3 regions of the Paenibacillus sp. FSL H3-0310 genome follow, and region 1 is predicted to be linked to each of the others. Evidence: riboswitches for the same ligand, from Rfam matches in the RefSeq annotation. Region 1 holds a riboswitch; each other region holds the start of a gene.

The links. Region 1 has a riboswitch for cyclic di-GMP ahead of MHH63_RS06790 (thiamine pyrophosphate-binding protein). Riboswitches for the same ligand answer to the same signal wherever they lie in the genome.
Region 2: linked by a shared signal. The riboswitch ahead of MHH63_RS20945 (transglutaminase-like domain-containing protein) and the one ahead of MHH63_RS06790 (thiamine pyrophosphate-binding protein) in region 1 are both predicted to bind cyclic di-GMP.
Region 3: linked by a shared signal. The riboswitch ahead of MHH63_RS24905 (NPCBM/NEW2 domain-containing protein) and the one ahead of MHH63_RS06790 (thiamine pyrophosphate-binding protein) in region 1 are both predicted to bind cyclic di-GMP.

Annotation. Positions count from the first base shown of each region.
Region 1 is NZ_JBBODC010000001.1:1,520,126-1,528,044, reverse strand. It holds gene MHH63_RS06800 (helix-turn-helix transcriptional regulator) at 1-265, shown strand, start outside; gene MHH63_RS06795 (methyl-accepting chemotaxis protein) at 387-1,637, shown strand; cyclic di-GMP riboswitch class I at 1,812-1,908, shown strand; gene MHH63_RS06790 (thiamine pyrophosphate-binding protein) at 2,064-3,704, shown strand; gene MHH63_RS06785 (carboxymuconolactone decarboxylase family protein) at 3,715-4,083, shown strand; gene MHH63_RS06780 (hypothetical protein) at 4,196-4,639, shown strand; gene MHH63_RS06775 (ketoacyl-ACP synthase III) at 4,694-5,686, shown strand; gene MHH63_RS06770 (DNA-binding protein) at 5,763-5,972, opposite strand; gene glpK (glycerol kinase GlpK) at 5,993-7,486, opposite strand; gene MHH63_RS06760 (ATP-binding protein) at 7,605-7,919, opposite strand, start outside.
Region 2 is NZ_JBBODC010000002.1:328,069-335,987, forward strand. It holds rRNA gene MHH63_RS20935 (23S ribosomal RNA) at 1-2,392, opposite strand, end outside; rRNA gene MHH63_RS20940 (16S ribosomal RNA) at 2,624-4,181, opposite strand; gene MHH63_RS20945 (transglutaminase-like domain-containing protein) at 4,549-5,358, opposite strand; cyclic di-GMP riboswitch class I at 5,372-5,452, opposite strand; cyclic di-GMP riboswitch class I at 5,527-5,609, opposite strand; gene MHH63_RS20950 (class D sortase) at 5,729-6,388, opposite strand; gene MHH63_RS20955 (GtrA family protein) at 6,491-6,898, opposite strand; gene MHH63_RS20960 (glycosyltransferase family 2 protein) at 6,885-7,865, opposite strand.
Region 3 is NZ_JBBODC010000002.1:1,217,695-1,225,613, reverse strand. It holds gene MHH63_RS24905 (NPCBM/NEW2 domain-containing protein) at 1-2,512, opposite strand, end outside; cyclic di-GMP riboswitch class I at 2,771-2,857, opposite strand; gene MHH63_RS24900 (hypothetical protein) at 3,015-3,581, opposite strand; gene MHH63_RS24895 (EAL domain-containing protein) at 3,698-4,546, opposite strand; gene MHH63_RS24890 (Crp/Fnr family transcriptional regulator) at 4,737-5,132, opposite strand; gene MHH63_RS24885 (sensor domain-containing diguanylate cyclase) at 5,384-6,373, opposite strand; gene MHH63_RS24880 (alpha/beta fold hydrolase) at 6,412-7,206, opposite strand; gene MHH63_RS24875 (SDR family oxidoreductase) at 7,634-7,919, opposite strand, start outside.

The DNA.
Region 1 (7,919 bases):
ACTGCCAAAATATGTAGTGAACTTAAAGGTGAATGAGTCTATTCTTAAAGAATTACAACGTGAAAGATATGTAACTATAACTTTAGTAGAACCCTCTGCTAATACTGGGTGGATGAACGTGGAGGCCGAGTTTAATGCTATAGAATCTGCCTGTCGTATCGTACTCTCTTTCTCTCCTTCAGTTATTGTTTTAGCTCCTATCGAACTAGTAAGGATGGTAAAGTCTGCTATTAAAACAATTTCCACAATATATGAGGAATTTTGACATGAATTCTAAATATCTACTACTTAAAGAAGATTTATGACACTTCTCTATAGACCAATGACCTATAAATCCCCTATAATAACACCATTACATAAAATTTAATAAGGGGGACATTTTACCAATGAGCTGGATGCACAAACTTCCGTTAAAACAAAGAATTGTTGCCGGATGTTACCTCGTTGCCGCACTGTTTGCTATTCCTGTCTTAGTTACGTTAATGATTCTAGGTCAATTTCTCGTAGGAATTATACTAGTAGTTGTTCTTGCAGGTCTGACTTTACCTGTTGCTCGCTTCGTGGAGAGAACGCTTACATCATCTTTTGATGATATTGCTAATGTATCTCACAGTATTTCGAAGGGTGATTTCACTAGCAGAGCGGACGAAAATGGTTCAATGGGTGACGTAAGCCGCTCCTTTAACACAATGATTGATAAGCTCAAGAAGATTTTGACCGATGCATCGCAGATCACCCGTCAAGTTATGGATGCAAGCCGCGGAATCGAAGATAAGAACCAGAACCTGAAAATTGTCATGGCACAAGTAGCCTCTTCTTCTACTGAGCTCGCTCTTGGTGCAAATGAAATATCTACGGATATCGCTGATATGACAGAATCCATTAAAGACATTGAAACTAAAGTATCCAATTATACGAACTCCACCAAAGAAATGAACAGACGTTCAATACATACCTTAGAACTTGTCGAGCAAGGGCGCCAATCCGTAGATACACAGGCTGAAGGCATGCGTAAAAACATAGAGGCTACACAAAAAGTGGCTGATACTATTGAAGCTCTCTCACAAAATGCCCGCGGGATTACGATGATCACCAAGACCATCACAGAGATCGCTGAGCAGACCAACCTGCTGTCACTGAATGCCTCCATCGAAGCTGCTCGTGCCGGAGAGCATGGTCGGGGTTTTGCCGTTGTAGCTCAAGAGGTTCGCAAGCTTGCTGAAGAATCTACGGCATCCACAAAAGAAGTATTCGGCTTGGTCCGCAGCATTGAGTCAGATATTAAACAAGCCATCGATAATATTGCCATCAATGAAGAGGTTGTGCAGGTTCAGAATGAAATGATCACTCAATCTGCCCATATTTTCGCACAAATTGTACAAAGCGTGCAGTACATTACCGAGCAAATCTCTTCATTCTCTGCGGAGAGTGATCTTATGCTAGAAAGTGCCTTGAAAATTTCCAGTGCAATTGAGAATATCTCAGCAATCACCGAAGAAACTGCTGCTGGCACGGAAGAGGTATCGGCGGCTATGAATGAACAGATTAATGCCCTGCAGTCTGTTGCAGAAGAAACGGAAAAAATGACCCAGGCCGTATTTAATCTGCAAAAAACCATTCATATCTTTAAATTCTAGTTCAAAACTATCAACTGCCACCTAAGCTGAGTCTTAGGTGGCAGTTTTTTTCGCGAGGCAAAACTTCATCTCTTGGACAAGACTTTCGTCAAATTTCGAGTTTTTTTAGCGGATTATGTTGACAAAAATTAATGAGGAATATATTGTAAAGGAAAATTATTCTTATCAACTATAAATTAATATTGGCAAAATCCTCGAAAGAGGATGACGCAAAACCATGGATCTACAGCCTCATTTTTTCGTTTGAGGCCATGATTGCCAGGTTGCAGAGGAACCAGGACGGCTGAACTATTGTTCAGTCTTAGCGGTGCCTTATGCCACCAACCTGTGCTTACTATAGAGCACAGGTTTTTACTTTTTGAGTATATTGATCTATCGTATCTATTCGGTAGATTAATAACTAATATATATCAAAAAACTTGTGAGGTGTTTCTTTTGAAGACAGTCGCAGATTACATGGCGGAAGCACTACGTAACCTTGGAGTCACCCATTCTTTTGGGATCATTGGCAAATCCATTTGTCCAATAGTTCTAAAGATGGTGGATTACGGTATTGAATTTATTCCCGGCAGACATGAAGCAAGCTCCGGATTCGAAGCAGCAGGGTATGCGCTGAAAACGGGTAACCTAGGCGTAGCATTTGGTACTTCGGGTCCTGGGGGAACTAACCTGCTTACAGCAGCAGCACATGCGAAAGCTAACAACCTACCTGTCCTATTTATTACCGGCCACCAATCCATTACAGAGCTTGGAATTCCTCAATGTCAGGACTCCACCTCTTTTCTGGCTGATTTAGCTGATATGTTCAAACCTGCCACCTTGTTCAGTAAATTGGTTGAACGTGGGGATCACTTTGGTACTATTTTTAATCATGCGATTTCTGTGGCCCTGACCAAACGGGGTCCTGTTCATCTTTGTATTCCTTTTGATGTACAAACTGAAGTATTGGAAGAATGCAATATAGTAATCCCAGAAAGAGAATCTCTAATTAGTCAAGCTAATATCGATAGAGTCATCGATGCTATTCAAGCTGCTAAGAATCCTTTGATTATTGCGGGTAAAGGAATTAACCGCTCCGGAGCACATAAAGAGCTTGTTCAACTCGCAGAAACTTTTAATATTCCTGTAGTAACATCTCCAGGTGGAAAAGGGGCTATAGTCTGGGATCACCCACTCTATCATGGTCCTATTGGCGTTGGCGGTTCGACCCACGGGGACGATTTATTGAATAAAAGCGATTTATTTATAGTGCTTGGATCACGTTTAAGTGATATGACCATCTGTAATCTTAAACGGGAGAATCATCCAGCAACTTTAATTCAATTTGATATTGATCCAACCTTTGTCGGAAAAATACTATTGTCCAAAACGATACCGGTCACTGGGGACCTGCGCGATAATTTGGTGCACTGCCTAAATCATATTGACCCAAACACAATCACCAAACGTGAGGCTTTGGCCGATGCGGATTATTCAGAAGAGCTTCCAACCCTCAAGAATCTTTCCCTTGCTTCGGTAATGAGCACTTTAAGTGATTTGATCCCTTATAATAATTCAATTTTCGTTGATGATGGAAGTCATGGATTCCACGCTGCAAAATGGTACAAGGTTAAGAAACCGGGCAGCTTTGTTTTTGATGCGTATTTTGCTTGCATGGGTAATTCGATCGGCATGGCTATTGGTGCAAAAGTTGCTGCTCCTGAAGAAACTATCCTCTGCATTACAGGTGATGGTTGTTTCATGATGCTCGGCGCTGAGATTAACACCGCTGTCTGCAAAGATATCCCTGTCATCTTTATCGTGGTCAATAATAAGCAACTAGATATGGCTCTTAAGGGTATGGAGAAAACCACAGGTCGTATCGATGGAACTCTATATGAAGTACCAATGGACGCCGTAAAATTCGCTGAATCTCTAGGTGCTAAAGGCTACAAATGTGAGAATGCGGATGAATTCACAGCTGCAATTAAAGATGCGGTAGCTCTAAACCATGTTGCCGTTATTGAACTACTAACAGACCGTGATGAAGTCCCTCCGACTGCACACCGTACTTTGAACCTAAACTAGGAGGCTAACCATGAAGGAAAATATCAACAGTGGTCTCAACCACTTCACGAATCTATCAGGAGACTATGGCGCAAAAGCACTAGCTCCAATTAAAGACCACTTCCCTGACTTGGCTGAATTTATTATGGGGAATGCCTATGGCGATATTTTTCAACGTAATACTATAGCCCCTGACTGGAAGGAAATCGCAGTCATTTCATCTTTAATTTCAATGGGTCAATTCGAACAGTTGGGCGTTCATTATGTCATGGCCCTTCGTGTTGGAGTTACCGTAGAACAGCTTAAAGGTATTCTATTACACTTAGTACCCGTTATAGGGGCACCTAGAATCATTACAGCTTTTAATATCCTGCTTGCAACCATAGAAGAAATCCAATAACCCAACAGTTCGACAACAATATACAAAATTCGACTTTATTATTGCATACACTTGAAAAATATGCCTATAATAGAGTCGGAATATCCCATTACTTGCTGTATAGTGTCGAATTTTGACTTTTATAAAACAGCTAAATGGATATACATGGCTGGATATTGCAGTCGAACTGTTTTGGACAAATTCAATCTATGGGAGAGATTTAGGCATGGGAAGTTTCGTTTTGAAGACAGACACTACAAACAAGGTTATTAACATTGAGTTAGATGGAACATTTTCTGAAGAAGATGGTCTAAAATCTATTCAAGCTTATCAACAAACTATCAATCCAATTACTCCAGCTGACTATGAACTAAAAATCGACTGCAGAAAGCTAAATGTAACTGCACCAGATGTTGTACCTCTTTTAGAAAGCTGCTTTGTAATGTTTAAGAATGATGGATTTGTAAAAGTAAATCTAACGCTTGAAAATAACCCGATCCTCAAAATGCAGCTTTCCCGTCTTGGCCGTAAAGCTGGACTCGATAACATCGAGATCATTTCTGCGGTTACAGTCTAGATCTTTTAATCTTAATATGTAGGCCACATTTTACTGCTTTCCTGGAGGCGTATTATGACCGGAATTCGTATTAAAGGCATTGATATCTATCATCCCAGCAATATAGTTGGTAACGACTTTTTCATTAAGCATTTTGACGAAAAAGGCATTGATATTCGAGGTCTATTATCCGCATTAGGTCGTATTACACGGTATAGTATTAAGGATGCGGATGAGAATTCCCTTACGATGGCTTTTGAGGCTGCCAGGAATGTTCTGGAGAAAAGTGGTCTCACAGGTGCCGATATCGACCTTATTGCCTATGCAAGTCAAACTCCTGAGTATATCTTTCCTACCAACTCATTAATGATTCACCGTTTGATCAAAGGCGCATCCCATACGATCTGCATTGACAGTAATGCTAATTGTGCGGGTATGACGGCTTCTGTGGAACAGGTTAGCCGTCAGATGCAAGCGAATCCTAGGATTAAACGAGCGTTGGTCATCGGCTCCGATTATGTAACCCCTCATGCCGATAAGAATGATCCAGTCTATTACGCTAACTTCGGTGATGCAGCGGCGGCAGTCATTCTTGAACAAGCTGAGGATGTGGTCGGTTTCATTGACTCTATCTACCAAACGGATCCTTGTGTTTGCGATAATTCCAAGTTCCCGTGCGCAGGCCTGGCTAAACTGGGTAAACAAGGTGTAGCGGCTGGAGAGTTTAATGTGAAGTTTATTCCTTTTGATAATTCCATTTGCATAGATGCTGCTTCTGAGTCTATTCGTACTCTACTGTCTAACAACAATATCGCGCCTGAAGCCATTAAAGCAGCCTGCTTCTCACAGTTTTCATTGCCTAATATCTTAGAGATGTGTGAGAAAGTCGGCATTGATCGCAATGTAGCGGTATACATAGGGGATGAATTCGGATATACCTCTACCAGCAGCCCATTTATTGCTCTACATAAAGCTGTAACTACTGGAAAGATCGAACGTGGTGATAAAGTCCTGTTCTGGACAGTGGGTGCCGGTTGGCAAAATGTAGCATTTGTTATTGAATATTAGGAGCTGTATAACAAAAAGCGGCAAGCTAGGGATTCACCTAAGCTTGCTGCTTTTTAATATAAATATGAACGCAACATCAGGACTTACTCGCAAAGGTGAGCCCCTTTTCCGCGAGAGCACTCCGTAATAGGACGATCGCCTTTGGCCCCAATCCATGTAGCTGCAGAAGCTCTGCTTCAGTAAGCTTGCTGAATTGTTGAAGCTGAACATATCCAGCCCCATGCAGGGCTCGAAGCGCCGGCTTAGATAGTCCGCCCGGCAGATCAGATTCGGTTCCGTTGACCATAGATATATACAGCTCCTTTATCACTGATATCCTTCATGCTTCTCCCAACCCATGGTACGCGCTACAGCGTCCTTCCAGGCGTTGTAACGACCTTCCCGCTCAGTTATACCCATCTCAGGCGAGAAGACCCTCTCAGCCTTGTTGAAGCTCTCTAGCTGGGCACGTGTCCAGACTCCGGACGTTAACCCGGCCAGAAGCGCCGCACCCAAAGCTGTTGTCTCCGCATAGGTTGTTCTAGTAACCTCACTGCCCAGGATATCAGACTGGAATTGCATCAGCAAATCGTTACGCACAGCTCCGCCATCCACACGAAGGCCGGTCAATGGCATGCCTGCGTCTTTTTCCATAGCTCCTATTACATCTCTAGATTGAAAGGCTAAGGACTCCAATGTAGCTCGTACCAGATGTCCTGAGGTAGTGCCTCTAGTAAGGCCAAATATGGCTCCACGGGCATACATATCCCAATAGGGTGCCCCCAGTCCGGTAAACGCAGGCACAACGATAACCCCTTCACTGTCCTCTACTTCCCGTGCTTTATCTTCTGAGCCTGCTGGCTCCTCTATAAGACCAAGACCCTCCTGCAGCCACTGAACAGCCGCTCCGGCCACGAACACACTGCCCTCTAGGGCATAATAGAGTTCATCTCCCATACCCCAAGCTACAGTGGTCAACAAGCCATGACTGGAGGCTACAGCTTCTGTGCCTGTGTTCATTAGAATAAAACAGCCTGTACCATAGGTGTTTTTGGCACTGCCGGGTTCTAGACAAGTATGTCCAAACAATGCGGCCTGTTGATCTCCAAGTACAGAGCGAATTGGAATGTCCGCCCCGAACCACTGTTTGTCTGCTACTCCAAATTCGCCGCCAGACATTCTTACTTCTGGCAGGATGGCACGCGGAATACGGAGCTCTTCCATTAGCTCTTCATCCCAGCACCGTTCATGAAGATTAAACAGCATCGTACGTGAGGCATTGGTAACATCCGTGACATGTACGGCTCCGCAAGTAAGTCTCCAAATTAACCAGCTGTCGATCGTCCCTGCTAGAAGTTCCCCACGATTCGCCCGTTCTCGGGCGCCATCCACATGATCCAGTATCCAGGAGATTTTGGTAGCTGAGAAATAAGCATCTACAACAAGGCCCGTCTTGCTCGCAATAACTTGCTCCAGCCCTTTACTTTTAAGTTCTTCACATTGCTCTGCAGTACGCCTGTCCTGCCACACAATCGCAGGGTATATCGGTTTGCCAGTTATTTTATCCCAGATTAAAGCTGTTTCTCTCTGATTGGTTATTCCGATGGCAGAGATCTCCTCAACTGCTATGCCACCCCGCGCAATCGCATCTCTTGCCGCTGCGAGCTGTGACGCCCAGATTTGCTCAGGGTCATGCTCTACCCAGCCTGGATGGGGGAAGGATTGTTTAACTTCATATTGACCTTGTGAGACCCATTTAGCCTCCGTATCGAACAATATGGCTCGTGAGCTGGTAGTACCTTGGTCTAAAGATAAAATCATTCTATGCCCTCCCAAGCAAAACCTACAAGATATGTTCCACGATGAACAAGATTAATGTGTTTGTTTCAACAAAAAGCACCTCTGCTGTCAGAGGCGCTATCACACATTGTGTTTGGAATTACTGTTTTTCGACAGGAAGTCTTAGCGTAAAGGTTGTACTTTCGCCTAGTTTGCTTGAAGCTGAGATGGTCCCGTGATGCGACTCTACAATATTTTTAACAATCGCAAGCCCAAGTCCCGTTCCACCTGATTCTCCCCGTACACGCGCCTTATCAGCTTTGTAGAAGCGGTCGAATATATACGGCAGATCCTCTGGTGGAATTCCAACCCCTTCATCCTGAATTTTAATCTCAAGATAACGACGGCCTTCTAATACACAAGTTCCTGTATGAACCGTGATTTTTTTGCCACCCTGTGTGTGGCGAAAAGCATT
Region 2 (7,919 bases), on a different contig from region 1:
AGGTCTCGCAGTCAAGCTCCCTTATGCCTTTGCACTCTGCGAATGATTTCCAACCATTCTGAGGGAACCTTGGAACGCCTCCGTTACTCTTTAGGAGGCGACCGCCCCAGTCAAACTGCCCGCCTGACACGGTCCCCGTACCCGGTAAGGGCACTAGGTTAGAACCTAGATACGATCAGGGTGGTATCCCAACGGCGCCTCCACCGAAGCTTGCGCTCCGATTTCTACGGCTCCCACCTATCCTGTACAGATCGTACCCAAATTCAATATCAAGCTGCAGTAAAGCTCCATGGGGTCTTTCCGTCTTGTCGCGGGTAACCTGCATCTTCACAGGTATTAAAATTTCACCGGATCTCTCGTTGAGACAGCGCCCAAGTCGTTACGCCATTCGTGCGGGTCAGAATTTACCTGACAAGGAATTTCGCTACCTTAGGACCGTTATAGTTACGGCCGCCGTTTACTGGGGCTTCGGTTCATAGCTTCGGGTTACCCCTAACCACTCCCCTTAACCTTCCAGCACCGGGCAGGCGTCAGCCCGTATACTTCGCCTTGCGGCTTCGCACAGACCTGTGTTTTTGCTAAACAGTCGCTTGGGCCTTTTCACTGCGGCCCCCTCGTGCTATTCACACTACCGGGGCACCCCTTCTCCCGAAGTTACGGGGTCATTTTGCCGAGTTCCTTAACGAGAGTTCTTCCGCGCGCCTTAGAATTCTCTTCTCGCCTACCTGTGTCGGTTTGCGGTACGGGCACCTTCTCCTGGCTAGAGGCTTTTCTTGGCAGTGTGAGATCATGACCTTCGCTACTATAATTTTCGCTCCCCATCACAGCCCAGCCTTATCGATGTGCGGATTTGCCTACACATCAGCCTCACTGCTTAGACGGACATCCATCAGTCCGCGTCACTACCCTCCTGCGTCACCCCATCGCTCATAGCGGATTACGGTGGTACAGTAATTTCAAACTGTTGTCCTTCGACTACGCCTTTCGGCCTCGCCTTAGGTCCCGACTTACCCTGAGCGGACGAGCCTTCCTCAGGAAACCTTGGGCTTTCGGCGGATCAGATTCTCACTGATCTTTTCGTTACTCATACCGGCATTCTCACTTGTGTAGTGTCCAGCGCTCTTTTCAGTACACCTTCAACCCCTACACAACGCTCCCCTACCCCAGATACATAGTATCTAGCCATAGCTTCGGTGGTGTGTTTAGCCCCGTTACATTTTCGGCGCAGAGTCACTCGACCAGTGAGCTATTACGCACTCTTTCAATGGTGGCTGCTTCTAAGCCAACATCCTGGTTGTCTGTGCAACTCCACATCCTTTCCCACTTAACACACACTTGGGGACCTTAGCTGATGGTCTGGGCTGTTTCCCTTTTGACAATGGATCTTAGCACTCACTGTCTGACTCCCGGCAATAAGTATATGGCATTCGGAGTTTGACTGAGCTTGGTAATCCTTGCGGACCCCGCACCCAATCAGTGCTCTACCTCCACTACTCTTATACCGAGGCTAGCCCTAAAGCTATTTCGGGGAGAACCAGCTATCTCCGAGTTCGATTGGAATTTCTCCGCTACCCCCACCTCATCCCCGCACTTTTCAACGTACGTGGGTTCGGGCCTCCAGTGCGTGTTACCGCACCTTCACCCTGGACAGGGGTAGATCACACGGTTTCGGGTCTACGTCCACATACTAATTCGCCCTATTCAGACTCGCTTTCGCTGCGGCTCCACCTTCTCGGCTTAACCTTGCATGTTAAACGTAACTCGCCGGTTCATTCTACAAAAGGCACGCCATCACCCATTAATAGGGCTCTGACTTTTTGTAAGCACACGGTTTCAGGTTCTATTTCACTCCCCTTCCGGGGTGCTTTTCACCTTTCCCTCACGGTACTGTTTCACTATCGGTCGCCAGGTAGTATTTAGCCTTAGCAGATGGTCCTGCTGGATTCATACGGGGTTTCACGTGCCCCGCACTACTCGGGATCCGTCTCGGAGAGAATACAGTTTAGGTTACAGGGCTTTTACCTCTATCGCGGGCCTTTCCAGACCTCTTCACCTACCATATTCCTTTGTAACTCCATGTGAGACGTCCCACAACCCCTAAGAGCAAGCTCTTAGGTTTAGGCTGTTCCGCGTTCGCTCGCCGCTACTGACGGAATCACTATTGTTTTCTCTTCCTCAGGGTACTTAGATGTTTCAGTTCCCCTGGTCTGCCTCTACATTTCCTATGTATTCAGAAATGAGTAACTGCGAATTACCACAGCTGGGTTTCCCCATTCGGACACCCCCGGATCAAAGCTTGCTTACAGCTCCCCGAGGCAGTTTCGTTGTTCGCCACGTCCTTCGTCGGCTCCTGGCGCCTAGGCATCCTCCGTGTGCTCTTATTAGCTTAACCTTGATTCTTCCGAAGAAAAATCTCACTAATAACATTTACTTGTTTGCACAAGTTGCTAAAAGATGTTCTAAAACGCAAATTCGTTTCGGTATCCAGTTTTCAAGGATCAAGTCTTACTGAGAGCTTAAACTCTCAAAACTGAGCAACGAGTGAGTAACAGGCCTAAACCTGAGTTTTGGAAGCTGAGCTTCCGATTTGAATGTTCTCATTGCAGAGAACGATTCTCCATAGAAAGGAGGTGATCCAGCCGCACCTTCCGATACGGCTACCTTGTTACGACTTCACCCCAATCATCTACCCCACCTTCGGCGGCTGGCTCCCTTGCGGGTTACCCCACCGACTTCGGGTGTTGTAAACTCTCGTGGTGTGACGGGCGGTGTGTACAAGACCCGGGAACGTATTCACCGCGGCATGCTGATCCGCGATTACTAGCAATTCCGACTTCATGCAGGCGAGTTGCAGCCTGCAATCCGAACTGAGACCGGCTTTGATGGGATTGGCTCCACCTCGCGGCTTCGCTTCCCGTTGTACCGGCCATTGTAGTACGTGTGTAGCCCAGGTCATAAGGGGCATGATGATTTGACGTCATCCCCACCTTCCTCCGGTTTGTCACCGGCAGTCACTCTAGAGTGCCCAACATTACTTGCTGGCAACTAAAGTTAAGGGTTGCGCTCGTTGCGGGACTTAACCCAACATCTCACGACACGAGCTGACGACAACCATGCACCACCTGTCTCCTCTGTCCCGAAGGCCGCTGCTATCTCTAGCAGATTCAGAGGGATGTCAAGACCTGGTAAGGTTCTTCGCGTTGCTTCGAATTAAACCACATACTCCACTGCTTGTGCGGGTCCCCGTCAATTCCTTTGAGTTTCAGTCTTGCGACCGTACTCCCCAGGCGGAGTGCTTACTGTGTTAACTTCGGCACCAAGGGTATCGAAACCCCTAACACCTAGCACTCATCGTTTACGGCGTGGACTACCAGGGTATCTAATCCTGTTTGCTCCCCACGCTTTCGCGCCTCAGCGTCAGTTACAGCCCAGAAAGTCGCCTTCGCCACTGGTGTTCCTCCACATATCTACGCATTTCACCGCTACACGTGGAATTCCACTTTCCTCTTCTGTACTCAAGCCACCCAGTTTCCAGTGCGACCTCAGGTTGAGCCCAAGGTTTAAACACCAGACTTAAATAGCCGCCTGCGCGCGCTTTACGCCCAATAATTCCGGACAACGCTTGCCCCCTACGTATTACCGCGGCTGCTGGCACGTAGTTAGCCGGGGCTTTCTTCTCAGGTACCGTCACTCCGGTAGCAGTTACTCTACCGGACGTTCTTCCCTGGCAACAGAGCTTTACGATCCGAAAACCTTCATCACTCACGCGGCGTTGCTCCGTCAGGCTTTCGCCCATTGCGGAAGATTCCCTACTGCTGCCTCCCGTAGGAGTCTGGGCCGTGTCTCAGTCCCAGTGTGGCCGTTCACCCTCTCAGGTCGGCTACGCATCGTCGCCTTGGTGGGCCGTTACCCCACCAACTAGCTAATGCGCCGCAGGCCCATCCCTCAGTGACAGATTGCTCCGTCTTTCATTCTTCTCTCAGGAGAAAAAAGAAATTATCCGGTATTAGCTACCGTTTCCGGTAGTTATCCCAGTCTGAAGGGCAGGTTGCCTACGTGTTACTCACCCGTCCGCCGCTAAGTTACTTTGAAAGCAAGCTTTCAAAGTAACTCCGCTCGACTTGCATGTATTAGGCACGCCGCCAGCGTTCGTCCTGAGCCAGGATCAAACTCTCCAATTAGTATTGAAAAGAGCGATATGCTCATTTTGAAACATCTGACGAGAAAATTAATTCTCTAATTTTGGATTTCACTTACGTGATTTCCTACTCACTCGTTGTTCAGTTTTCAAAGATCAAGTTCTCGTTGGCGCCGTTTAATGTCTCAGCAGCAACTCTTATACTATATCATGTTGTTTTCAGAAATGCAAGCTTTATTTTTCGAAGCTTTTTATCAGCCTCGTCTATATCGCCTGTACGCTGTCTAACAACGCTTACCTATAATACCCCAACTATTAATAGAAAAGCAACCCCTAATATAAAAATAAACAACTAGCTTAATAATTAAGCTAGTTGTTTATTTAATAGAGTTATCTTTCTAGCGACGAACTTAATAGTATTTTGCCGCAGTATATTTGCTTGAGGCTTTAATTAAATCGGTTTTCTTATCACTCTTTGCAAGTCCTGCATCCACTGTAGTATCAATGGTAACCCACTTCCCATTAAGCAACACTTCGTTCCAGGCATGATATTGCGTAACGTAGCTTGTATTCCCCATTACCAACTTAGCAGGAACATCTACACTCCGCAGCATTGCGGCAAATAGAGAAGCGTAATCATAGCAAATTCCTTTTTTAGTAGTCAATGTCTTATCGATGCTTGGAATATAATCAGTAGTTACACTATTAGCAAGAGAGTAATCATATTGTACATTCGCAACTACATAGTTATAGATCGCTTTAACTTTCTCTTCGTCTGTTGTTTTGCCTTGTACTAATTGTTTAGCTTTGACAATCGCTTTATCAGAAGAACTCCATTTCACATTCTGTACGGAGCCCAAATATACGGAATTCGAGTCACTCATGGTTACGTCTACTACTTCGGAATATAATGCTTTGTATTTATTGCCGGTTGTGTTCTCCAGAACAGAAACCTTATAAGTCCCATTTCCTTGTTGCAAAGGGAAGTCCTCAGCTTGTCCAGAAGCATACAAGTTATATGTATAACTGCTGTTATCTTTGGTGATCATGAGTTTGATTCTTTTATCTTTCGGAATATCATAGTTAATACCAATCACACCTTGAGCCACTTTGGATGTAATCAACCAGCTGGCATCTGCACTTGCAGCTTGAGCTGTACTTACTGGAACTGAAGTCATTAGGACGAACAACGCCACCAGCATAAAATAAACCTTTTTCACGGATAAAACTCCTTTCGGTAGCTGGCTGCCATCCTTTCGGGAAGGCCCTTTAGCTTTGCGTCCCTACCTTTCGATAGGTTTGCCGTTATCGTATAAGTTCTATCTGTTCTAGCTTTACTAGATATAATTGATAGAATCCATTTGAAACAAACAAAAAAAGCCTCTTCATTCGGTAGCTGGCTGCCATCCTTTTGGGAAAAGGCCCTTTAGCTTTGCGTCCCTACCTTTCGGAAGGTTTGCCGTTATCGTGTTTAGCTTTCATAGTATAATACTATCATATTTATAGTTGTGAACAAGACCTAATTTACTAGATTACCCATTATTTTATAAATATCTCCCGGTATTTGTGTTTTCTTGTCATTCACTATTCTCATTTTGTTAATTTGGCATGAACAATCAGCCGATGCGTTGGATTCACTAGCGGATCACATGTAATCAGGGTAAGAATCTTATCCTTGTCATTCCCGTCAAGAACGGAGACGTCACTCGGATCTACTACAGAAATATCATACACCTCATAGTTAAACACCTGATCACTAGTCTTTATCGTGATAACATCCCCCACAACAACCTCATTCAATCTGTTAAACAAACGACCCGTAGTTCTAGCCCGATGCGCCGCGATTGCAACATTCCCGATCTCTCCAAGGGGTGCCGTTTCTTTCATATGGGCTGCAGCATGTTTCATATTAGCTTTTGTAGCCCCTTCTAATACAGGCAGCTTCAAATCAATCTTATCGATTTCAATTAGTGCGATTACTTTGCCACCGACTGCAATCTCCGGTTCAGGCTTTTCTGTCTCTTGGGGTTGGGGCTGTGCCTGGGCATCCAGAACCGATTCCTCTGCTAACAGCTGAGTAACTTCAGCATACCTGCTCTTTAGATCTGGCTGGGGAGTACTATCGGCAGTGCTTAGTTCAGCCGTTTCTAATAACTTCTCCTGCTGCCTGTCGTTGTACCACTCGTTAGCTGTCGGATATAACATGATAAGTATCCCAGCCAGTATGAGTAGATAGGAGAATTTACGCAATGTTATTCACCTCCGTATATTGTTTCTATGGTTATATACAAATCAAGCAGAAACAGCTACTTGCCTTTAAGCATAGCAACTCCTTCTGCCTGAAATTAATGTTTAAAATACCCATTTACGACTTCCAAAGAAATTGATGATCACCGTGATAAAGGTAACCAGCACCTTGGAGATCAAGACTTGAATACCTAGTTTGTCTGTCAACAGATGCATTAGCAGCAGTGATATTCCGAGCACTACCAGATTCAGCACGATAAACTTGACCAGCTGCACGCGGTCGAAGCCTTCTTTATTCCCCCGGTTGCGATCACGAAAGGTTACTTTTTTATTCAAAATAAAGCTATTCGCCGTGCCTGCACTATAGGAGATCACCTGCGCCAATGCGTATACCATCCCTAGTGAATTCAACAATGTAAAAATCACAAAATCAATAAGCGTATTGAGCAAACCTACGGCATTAAATTTGAGGAACTGTATGAATGCAGCGCGCAAGTTCTTATCTGACATCATTGTGGTCCTTCCGGCGGTCCAGTTGTTCTTCGTTCTGGTAGCCTTTAGTCTCACTAACAATATATAGCGGTCTATCTTTAGACTCGTCATAAATCCGTCCGATATACTCCCCAATCACACCCAACAGCATCAGAACGATACCGTTAAAGAGCAGATTAACGCCTACAATGGAAGCCCAGCCCGGAACCGTCCAGGAGGTAAAAAATATCTTTTGAAACAAGACGAAAAATAAATAGAGAAAGCTAGAGAATGAAAGGAAGAATCCAATATACGTAGCAATCTTAAGCGGCTTATGTGAAAAAGAGGTGATGCCATCTAACGCAAAACGAATCATTTTCTTCAGCGGATATTTGGTTTCTCCGGCAAAACGTTCTTCCCGTTCATATTCCACCATAGTCTGCTTGAAGCCAACCCAGCTCACCAAACCTCTGACATAGCGGTTCTTTTCTTTAAGTCCCCGCAGGACATCACATACCTTACGGTCAATAAGACGGAAATCGCCTGTATCCGTAGGAATATCCACACTTGTCATACTGCTGAGCAGGCGGTAAAAAAGCTTCGCGGTGACCTTTTTGAACATCGTTTCTCCGTGGCGCTTCAGGCGTTTCGCATATACAACGTCGTAGCCCTCTTTCCACTTCTCGATCATTTGCAAAATGACCTCCGGAGGATCCTGAAGATCAGCGTCAATAACAACAACCGCTTGACCTTCGGCATAGTCCATGCCAGCTGTAATCGCTACCTGATGTCCGAAATTACGCGAGAAGTCAATCAGCTTGACATGCTCGTCTCGTTCACAGATCTCCCGAATCATCTGGGCGGAACGATCACGACTGCCGTCATTGACGAAGACCAGCTCATAAGTATCGCCGCACTCGTCCATTACTTTTTTCAAACGTTCATAAGTATGGCTAATTACTTGCTCCTCATTGAACATGGGTACAATCACACTATATCTGGCTTTCACCTTTATTCCTCCTACAAGCTTTTTGGAGCGTTACATCCATCTACACTTCATAAT
Region 3 (7,919 bases), on a different contig from region 1:
GCCAATAGGCTCCGAGTTGTGCAAATAAGCCCTGCTGATTCATAACCACTTTGTTTTCTTCGAGGACATATTTATAGATATCTGATTCATACGGTATACGATTATCTATCGAATTCGCCGCGACAGACATAAACATAGACACCATATTATTAGTTACTTCGCCATATTCCCGTTCACCCATAGCCAAGCGATGCCCGATTTCGTGATTCAGTCCCCAGCCCGGATAAGCTTTGTTAAAATCACCTAACATGGTTCCTACTGTTCCAAGTTGGATCCCTGTATGATCTCCCGCTGCATACATCGCACCATAAGGCTGCATCAAGCGAATATTCTCACGAATTAGCTTGGCATCATGAATCTCGCTACTGCCATCCAGGCCATAGAAGGCAAAAATACTCTTCATCCAGGTGTCATACCCAGTTACGGTGTCCAGCGGGTTATTTCCTTGCGTAATATATTTGTTGTACGCCTCCGTCGCCGTTCCTGTGAAAATAACATGATCGCTGGCCAGTTCTACCACATCTATGAGTTTACGATCTTGAACATTTGGATGAGCCGCTTTATCTTCGTCTAGTCTTTGTTTGTATGTGATTAAGAAGGTTTTGAATTGTTCTGGATCCGTGGTCTTGGTCATAAAAGGAATCTTTTCTAAACCTTCGAAGCGGATCAATGGCGCTTTCCCTTGTTCCTCTGCTGTATAGGGATTTACGATATAAACGGTGCCGCCCTTAGTCACTTCATGTGCATAATAACTATTCATAGCAAATTCAGGAACGGTTATAATGTTCTTACCTGGACGCAATTGCACACCTCTAGCCCAAACATTCCAAGCGGCCTCTTGTTGAGAAAAGACTAAAGAAGGTAGCTTATCGTTAGAAGCTGCATCCACATAAACGTTGATCGTATCTCCAGGCATTGCAACGAGACCTGTAGGCTGGTTGTTCGTACCAAAACCAATTCTCAGGTTTTCCTGCGCATGCTTTTTCATATCTCCACGTTGTTCCGCCTCAATGATGGTGCCTTCGGTTTGAACTTCACCATTCACTAGCCTCTTAGCTAAATCCAAAGAATCTTTCAGGATTGGATAGAGCGGATGTACTTTTGCCGCTTCTTCTAATTCGTTGATTGCTTCGACGCTATTATAAGCAGGCACAACCGCACTCATCGTTCCATCTGTGAAAATACCATTTACAGCTTCGCTTACTTTATCTTCTGTATAAAATCTAAATTCAGCCGCAAAAGGTCTGTTGATATTAGCTTTTGTGAACTTAAATTTTAATCTTTTAAACTTCGTCGGTTCGAATTTAAATTCCAGAAAGTCATTGGTACTAATCGCGGTTCCGCTAGATACAAGTTGGAAGGTCTCTCCTTTACTCGTCTCTGATGCATAGATTTCAAAAGCCTCTGGGAATCCTTTGCGGTTATCTCTAGCCAAAAAAGCCACTCTGTCCAGCACTTCCGCTTGCGCTAGTTCAAACACGACTTCATTCGTGAAGCTTGCATCATTGTTTTTGTTCGTTTCCCAATGCGTAGTGGGCTGGTCATCCAGCATATATTCAGGCTTCGTACCTGGGTAGCTTCCACCGTTCACCGTTACTTTTGATACGTTTGCATTCGGCATTCTATAAGCTTGGCTATAGGCATTTTCATAGGCTGTTCCATACCCTTTTAGCTTCGAAACCTTGGCTGCCGTTGCCTCTACCTGATGGTTCTTCAAAAGGATCTTTGCATTCTCTATCTCTTCTTTAAACTGCGCATACAGTGGATGTGCCTGCACTTCATTCTCTAAAGCTGTTAATTTCTCTGTCGTATTAAAGGCAGCACTAACTTGGCTCAAGGTATCATCTGTAAATAATTTTTTCATTTTAGCAGAGACACTATCCTCTTTATAAAAAGAAAACTCAGCCGCACTCGCCCAATCTTGGTTCGCTTTTTTGAAGACAAATTTAAGTCTCTTAAAAGCCGTAGGTGCGAACTGAATCTCCACTACATCACCGGTTGAGCCTGTATATTCTCCAGAAGACACGAGCGTAAAATCACCCGCATCGGTAGTGGAGCCGTAGATATCAAATTCTTGAGCAAAACCTTTACCTTTCGCACCGGATTGCCTAGCCGCGTATACCATTCTATTTAATTCAGTGGACTCATTGAAAACAAACACAACCTCATTCGTAAACGTTGAACTATTCGGTTTGCCAGTCTCCCAATGCGTGCTCATATCCCCATCCATAGCCTTAGCTATAGGCGAGCCTGAGTAGTTGCCACCGTTATTTGTGATGGATTTAATATTTGCTGGATTCATTCTAAAAACCTCATTATAGGCATTTAGAGCATCCTTGCCGTACAGCTCAAACGGAATAACCGAGGCGTTGCTTAATAAGTTAACCTTACTTTGCGCCACTGTTTTTGTTACATTTACCTTGCTTGCCTCACTTGCTAAAGCATAACCTGCCTCACTCGAAAAACTGGCCAACATGGCCGCCGATGTAGCGATCGCAATCATTTTCTTCATCTCTTCTTACCCCCAGATGTCATATGAATCTCTCCAGTGCCCAAAAATGGGCACAAAAAAAACTACCCCAAAAGAGTAGCTTGATTGCGTATAAAGTCGCCTAAAAATTAAGACTTAATTTTTATTAAACCTTAACAAGCATAAACGCCTTCGGCGTCCTTATAAGGACGGTAAGCGTTTAAGCGAGAAATATAAGATATTAAGTATAGTTTTATAACTTATACTTTCTTATATTTTAACAAAAAGCGTTACGCACTCTTTGGCAGCTGGCTGACAATAGTTATGATAACCTTAGTCCCTATAGCTTTGCGTCCCTACATTTCCATAGGTTTGCCTATGAAGTTTCGAATACATTCAAAGAGTAACATAAGCCTAGATCTGATCGCATGATTAATTGGTATGAAATGAGTATAGGTAATTGCAATTAGTTTTTCTTATGTGATAGATATTATTTATCGACTATCCCGGAAGAGAAGGACATCCTTTAGGACTGTAGGTCTACTTAACTCTCCGATCCAAACAAACCCCGGAACCAATTCCACACATCGCCCGTGACGGGAATTAATCCGAAACCATGTTCGCCAACTGCGATTACACCATATGCCCATTGTCCGATAGCTATGGCACCCCCAGCGATCCTGCCTATCGCTATCGCACCAAACGCCGTATCCCCTATGGCGATGGCCCCCAACGCTTTTTCCGCGATTGCGATCGCTCCTACAGCCACGCCTGCAATCGCAATCGCTCCCACTGCGAAGCCAAGCCAGCTAAGTGCTATTGCTCCGATCGCTAACCACATTCCCAGTGATATTGCTCCTAAGGATAATACGCCCACGCTTATCGCACCTATGGAAATCAAGCCAACAGCTACATCTCCAATAGCGATTAATCCAACGGCTGTCTTCACACGGGGTTTACCTCCACGGCCATACGCTTGACCTGAGTATCGCCCTAGATTACTGCGAATACTGATGACCGGAAATGAGGGAGAAGGCCATTGATAATCAATCTCTCGTCCATCAAAGCCCCTAGAATCCGCCCAGCGCGTTACAAATTGATGCCATTTCATATTTATCCCGTCCCCCTTTTCAAATTACCTAAATTATACAACCCCGGGGGTTGGCTGTACTCAGACTCTGACCTGAAATTCATCTCATCCTCTGGACGGATATATACTCATTAGGATTACTGTTTGGGAATAGGATCAGGCTTTCCAAATAAATAGCCCTGAAACAACTGATAACCACTCTGCTTAAGCCATTCAAAGTCCTCTCTAAACTCCACACCTTCTGCTAAAGGAACGGATTGGATTTCTAAAGCTTTTTCTAAAAATTGCTTTGCTATTTTCTGTTTGTTCAGATCGCTGGACACACCCTGAACATATTTCATATCCAGCTTCATGTAATGGGGTTTAAGCTCCAATAACATCTCGATCGTGCTGAAGCCCTCACCAACATCATCTAAAGCGTATTCAAATCCCCGATCCTTGTAATATGTCAAAATAGCTTTCAAATGAGCGAGATCATCCACTTTCTCCGTCTCAACAACTTCAAAGACAAAAAGAGAAGGATCGACGCCTAATTGATTGGCCAGTTCAACGGTTGATCTTAAGCAGAACTCTGGAGCGTAGATCGACGTTGGGATAAAATTAATAAACGTTTTTTTATTTAAGGGTGCAGCATATTTTACAGCCGTCATTCTACATAACCGGTCTAAAGCATATAAACGCCCACGATTCCGTGCCGCCGCAAAAATCTCATTAGGATAGATAAGAGATCCGTCTTCTTTTTTAAATCTGGATAGGAGCTCGTATGCAAAAATCTCTTCCCTTACGTTCACAATCGGTTGGAAGTAGCAAGTAACAAGACCCTTAGTGATAACCTCATCAATCCACTCCATATCAAGTACAGTGGGTAATTCGGATAGAGGTCTCCATGTTTGGTCATCTATACGGAATTCAACCTGCTCCGACTCCATATGGTCATTACAGAAATCCAGAAAATCCCGCACCCCAGCCTCCTTAATTGTAATCACATTTTCTTCCACCTTATGTATCGTATTACTTCTACTCAAGTGATGAATAACCTCAGGTAAAACCCTAAGATTAAGCTCACCATGAGCCTTGATTTGAAAATTCAGCTCTCTTACTACACAATGATTACAAGCCACATTCATAACCCCTTTAATAATCGATTCTCTGAAAAAGATCCCGGAACGGCTCTTCTCAATCGAAATCCGTATACTCCAGTAAATACGCCGGGTCTAACACGGTGATCTGCTGATGTTGAATCTCAATAATCTTTTGTTCTTGCAGATCTTTAAGCACAAGGGTAGCCGTCTCCCTTAACGTTCCGATCATATCACGCGCTCTCGCATCATGAAATTTCATTTCATATAATAACCGATTCGATAAAAATAAACGCTCCATTTGCAGCAGCATCAATTGATCCTTAATCAACGGGTAATCGGCAACCATCTGCTTAAAAGGCTCATGTTTAATCTCAAATAATACAGTATCATTCATAGCCACCGCAGACAGCACTCTTATATTGGAGGGATGGATCACTTCCAGATCGCCATAATCCCCGAATAGATAATGTAGGTATGATCCACATTCCATAGTTTTGTATGCCAACATACTGATAATAAATCATCATCCTGTTATATTCTATCGTAACGTTGTCACATAGGCTTGATGCCAATACGAATTACAAAGGAGATCCATTCATGAAATTCCGAATTCCCTTTTACAGCTTGAACGATTAGAGAAACTGGATCTCAGATGGAATCACAGCTTGAAGGGAACAGACATTTTAGAGCAATTAGAGCAAAGAGGATGTATCGTTTATAAATAACAAAAAAAGCCTCCAATTAAAGAAGCTTTTCACTCAAATCCATAATATGCGTAACGCGATTTCTCCCCTGTTCTTTAGAAACGTAAAGCGCTTGATCAGCTTTTTCCAGAAGAGTGATGTCTGTATCGGTTGCTTCAAAGGTAGCTATGCCAATGCTTACCGTAATGCTGCCAATCTCCCAAGTGGAGCTGGCTATGAATTGTCGTAGACTCTCAGCTATAGCCGTGGCATCCGATGAATCTGTATTAGGCAGCAGAAGGATAAACTCCTCACCACCATACCTAGCTGCGATATCTTCTTTACGAGATTGGGACTTCAGGATACTCGCCAATTTCTCCAGGACATAATCACCCATCTGATGACCGTAGGTGTCATTCACATTTTTAAAGTGATCAATATCTAGAATACATAACGAAAAAGGCGCCTGATCACGGTGATACGCTGCAATCTGTTCTTCCAGCTTTTCTTGCAGGAACCTTCTATTCTTTAATCCAGTAAGCTTGTCTGTAGTAGATAGCTCTACTAAAACGGCATTCATCTCCAGTAATTCAGCTTGCTTTTGCTCGATTTCCAGGTGGATTTGTTTGAGCTTTGCCAGCGCCTGATCTTTTTCCCAATATGCCTCTTCTATTTGCTTCTTCGCAGATCGTAACTCTAGCTCATAATCAATACGTTTGCCCATCTGTACGAGAATACAATCAATGACCTCTACACCTTCACATTCAAGGCGTCTACCATTTAACAAGTAAGGCACGGCTTGCCCCTTGCTGTCCTTCAAATTGATAAATAGCTCTTCTACATGTCCATTCAGATTGATAAAAGGATAGAAGTATGAATGAAAAATAAGCTTGTTGGCTGTAGACATGATAGATTCAAAGTGTTTATTTACCAAATCAACCTGTTGATATCCCATCCCATCCAAAAAGGTTTGATTCACATCGAGGATCATTCCTTCATGGGTAATGGAAACATATCCGCATGGCGCATATTTTAACCGGTCATCCATTGTCTAAATATCCTTTCAACACCATAATCTTCTCCATCTCACCCAAGATACTCATTAATCAAAGTAATGGTCTCCTGGGGATGGCTAATATGTGGATAATGGCCCTTGGCCTCCATTAACCGGAACGTACTATTATTCATATGTCTATGTAAATATTCTCCTACTTCTATAGGAACGATACTATCATCCGAGCATTGCAATATGAGTGTAGGCACTGTCGCTTTAGGCAGATCTTCTCGATGATCCGAAAAAAATGTAACTTCCGCAAATTCTCTAGCGATAATAGGGTCGGCCGAAATAAAGCTTCGTTCCAGCTGTTTAGTCAACATTGGGTCAGGATTATTCATCGCAAGTGGAGCCATAAAGCTAGCCCAGCCCGCGAAATTCATCTCCATCATATCCAGAAGCTCAGTAATATCACTTTTTTCGAAGCCCCCGAAATAAGCATCTCCCTCATTTAAATAACGTGGGGAAGGTCCGATCATAATCATTTTATTAAAATAATCCGGCCGCTCGATTGAAGCAAGCAAACCGATCATAGAGCTAATAGAATGGCCTATAAAAATAAGATCCTTGAGTTCAAATGTTTCGATAACATCTAGTACATCCTGTACATAACCATGGAGAGTATGATATTTATCCGATGTATATGCGCTTAAATCTGAATGGCCTGAGCCTACATAATCAAATAGAACGATTCGATACTTTTTCTCAAATGATGGCGTGATAAACTGCCACATGCTTTGATCACACCCAAATCCATGCGCAAAAAGGATAGTTTTTTCTCCTGCTCCAATGACTTTTACATGATTCCGCACCATAACATCGTTCATTTCATATAACTCCTCTATAGTTAGCATTCTCTCTATTTTGCAGGGTTCCCCTGGAAATATCAAGCGTAGAAAAAACTCCGCTAGATTAATCTCTAGCGGAGTTTTATGTAGCCTCCCGTTTGGGTCATCATTTGGCAAAATGGTAGCGTGCTGGGGTACCTCTGCGTTTAATCCGATCACATTTTGTCCGAAAAAATTGGTTAGCGGACCGAGTAGACCTTAAATGCGCCATTATTCCACATTTGAATTGCTATCGGACTCCACTGCAGCTATTGGCGCGAAAACACAAAATATGGGCCGATTTATATGAAATAGCGTCTCTGGAGTCCGAATTCCTTCTCAAAAGGCTGAAAATTTGCGAATAACATCATCTGGGTCCGTAAGACTCCGTGGATAAACTGTTGAGGCAGAGGTAGACAACCAACATTTAGAATGCGGAAGTCCAACCCGCATCAGCAGCGATGATAGCTCCGTTTACAAAACTGGAATCATCCGAAGCCAGGAATAACGCAACTTGTGCGATTTCTTCAGGTGTACCTACACGAGGGATCACAGCCTGTGTTAATTGCGTACGGCTCACGCCGAATTCATTTATATTTTTCATTGAAGCACTGATGTTTGTGGCAGTAGCTCCTGGTGCGATAGCATTACAACGAATCCCTTTGTTGGCATACATAAAAGCTGTGTTTTTCGTCAAGCCTACTACAGCATGT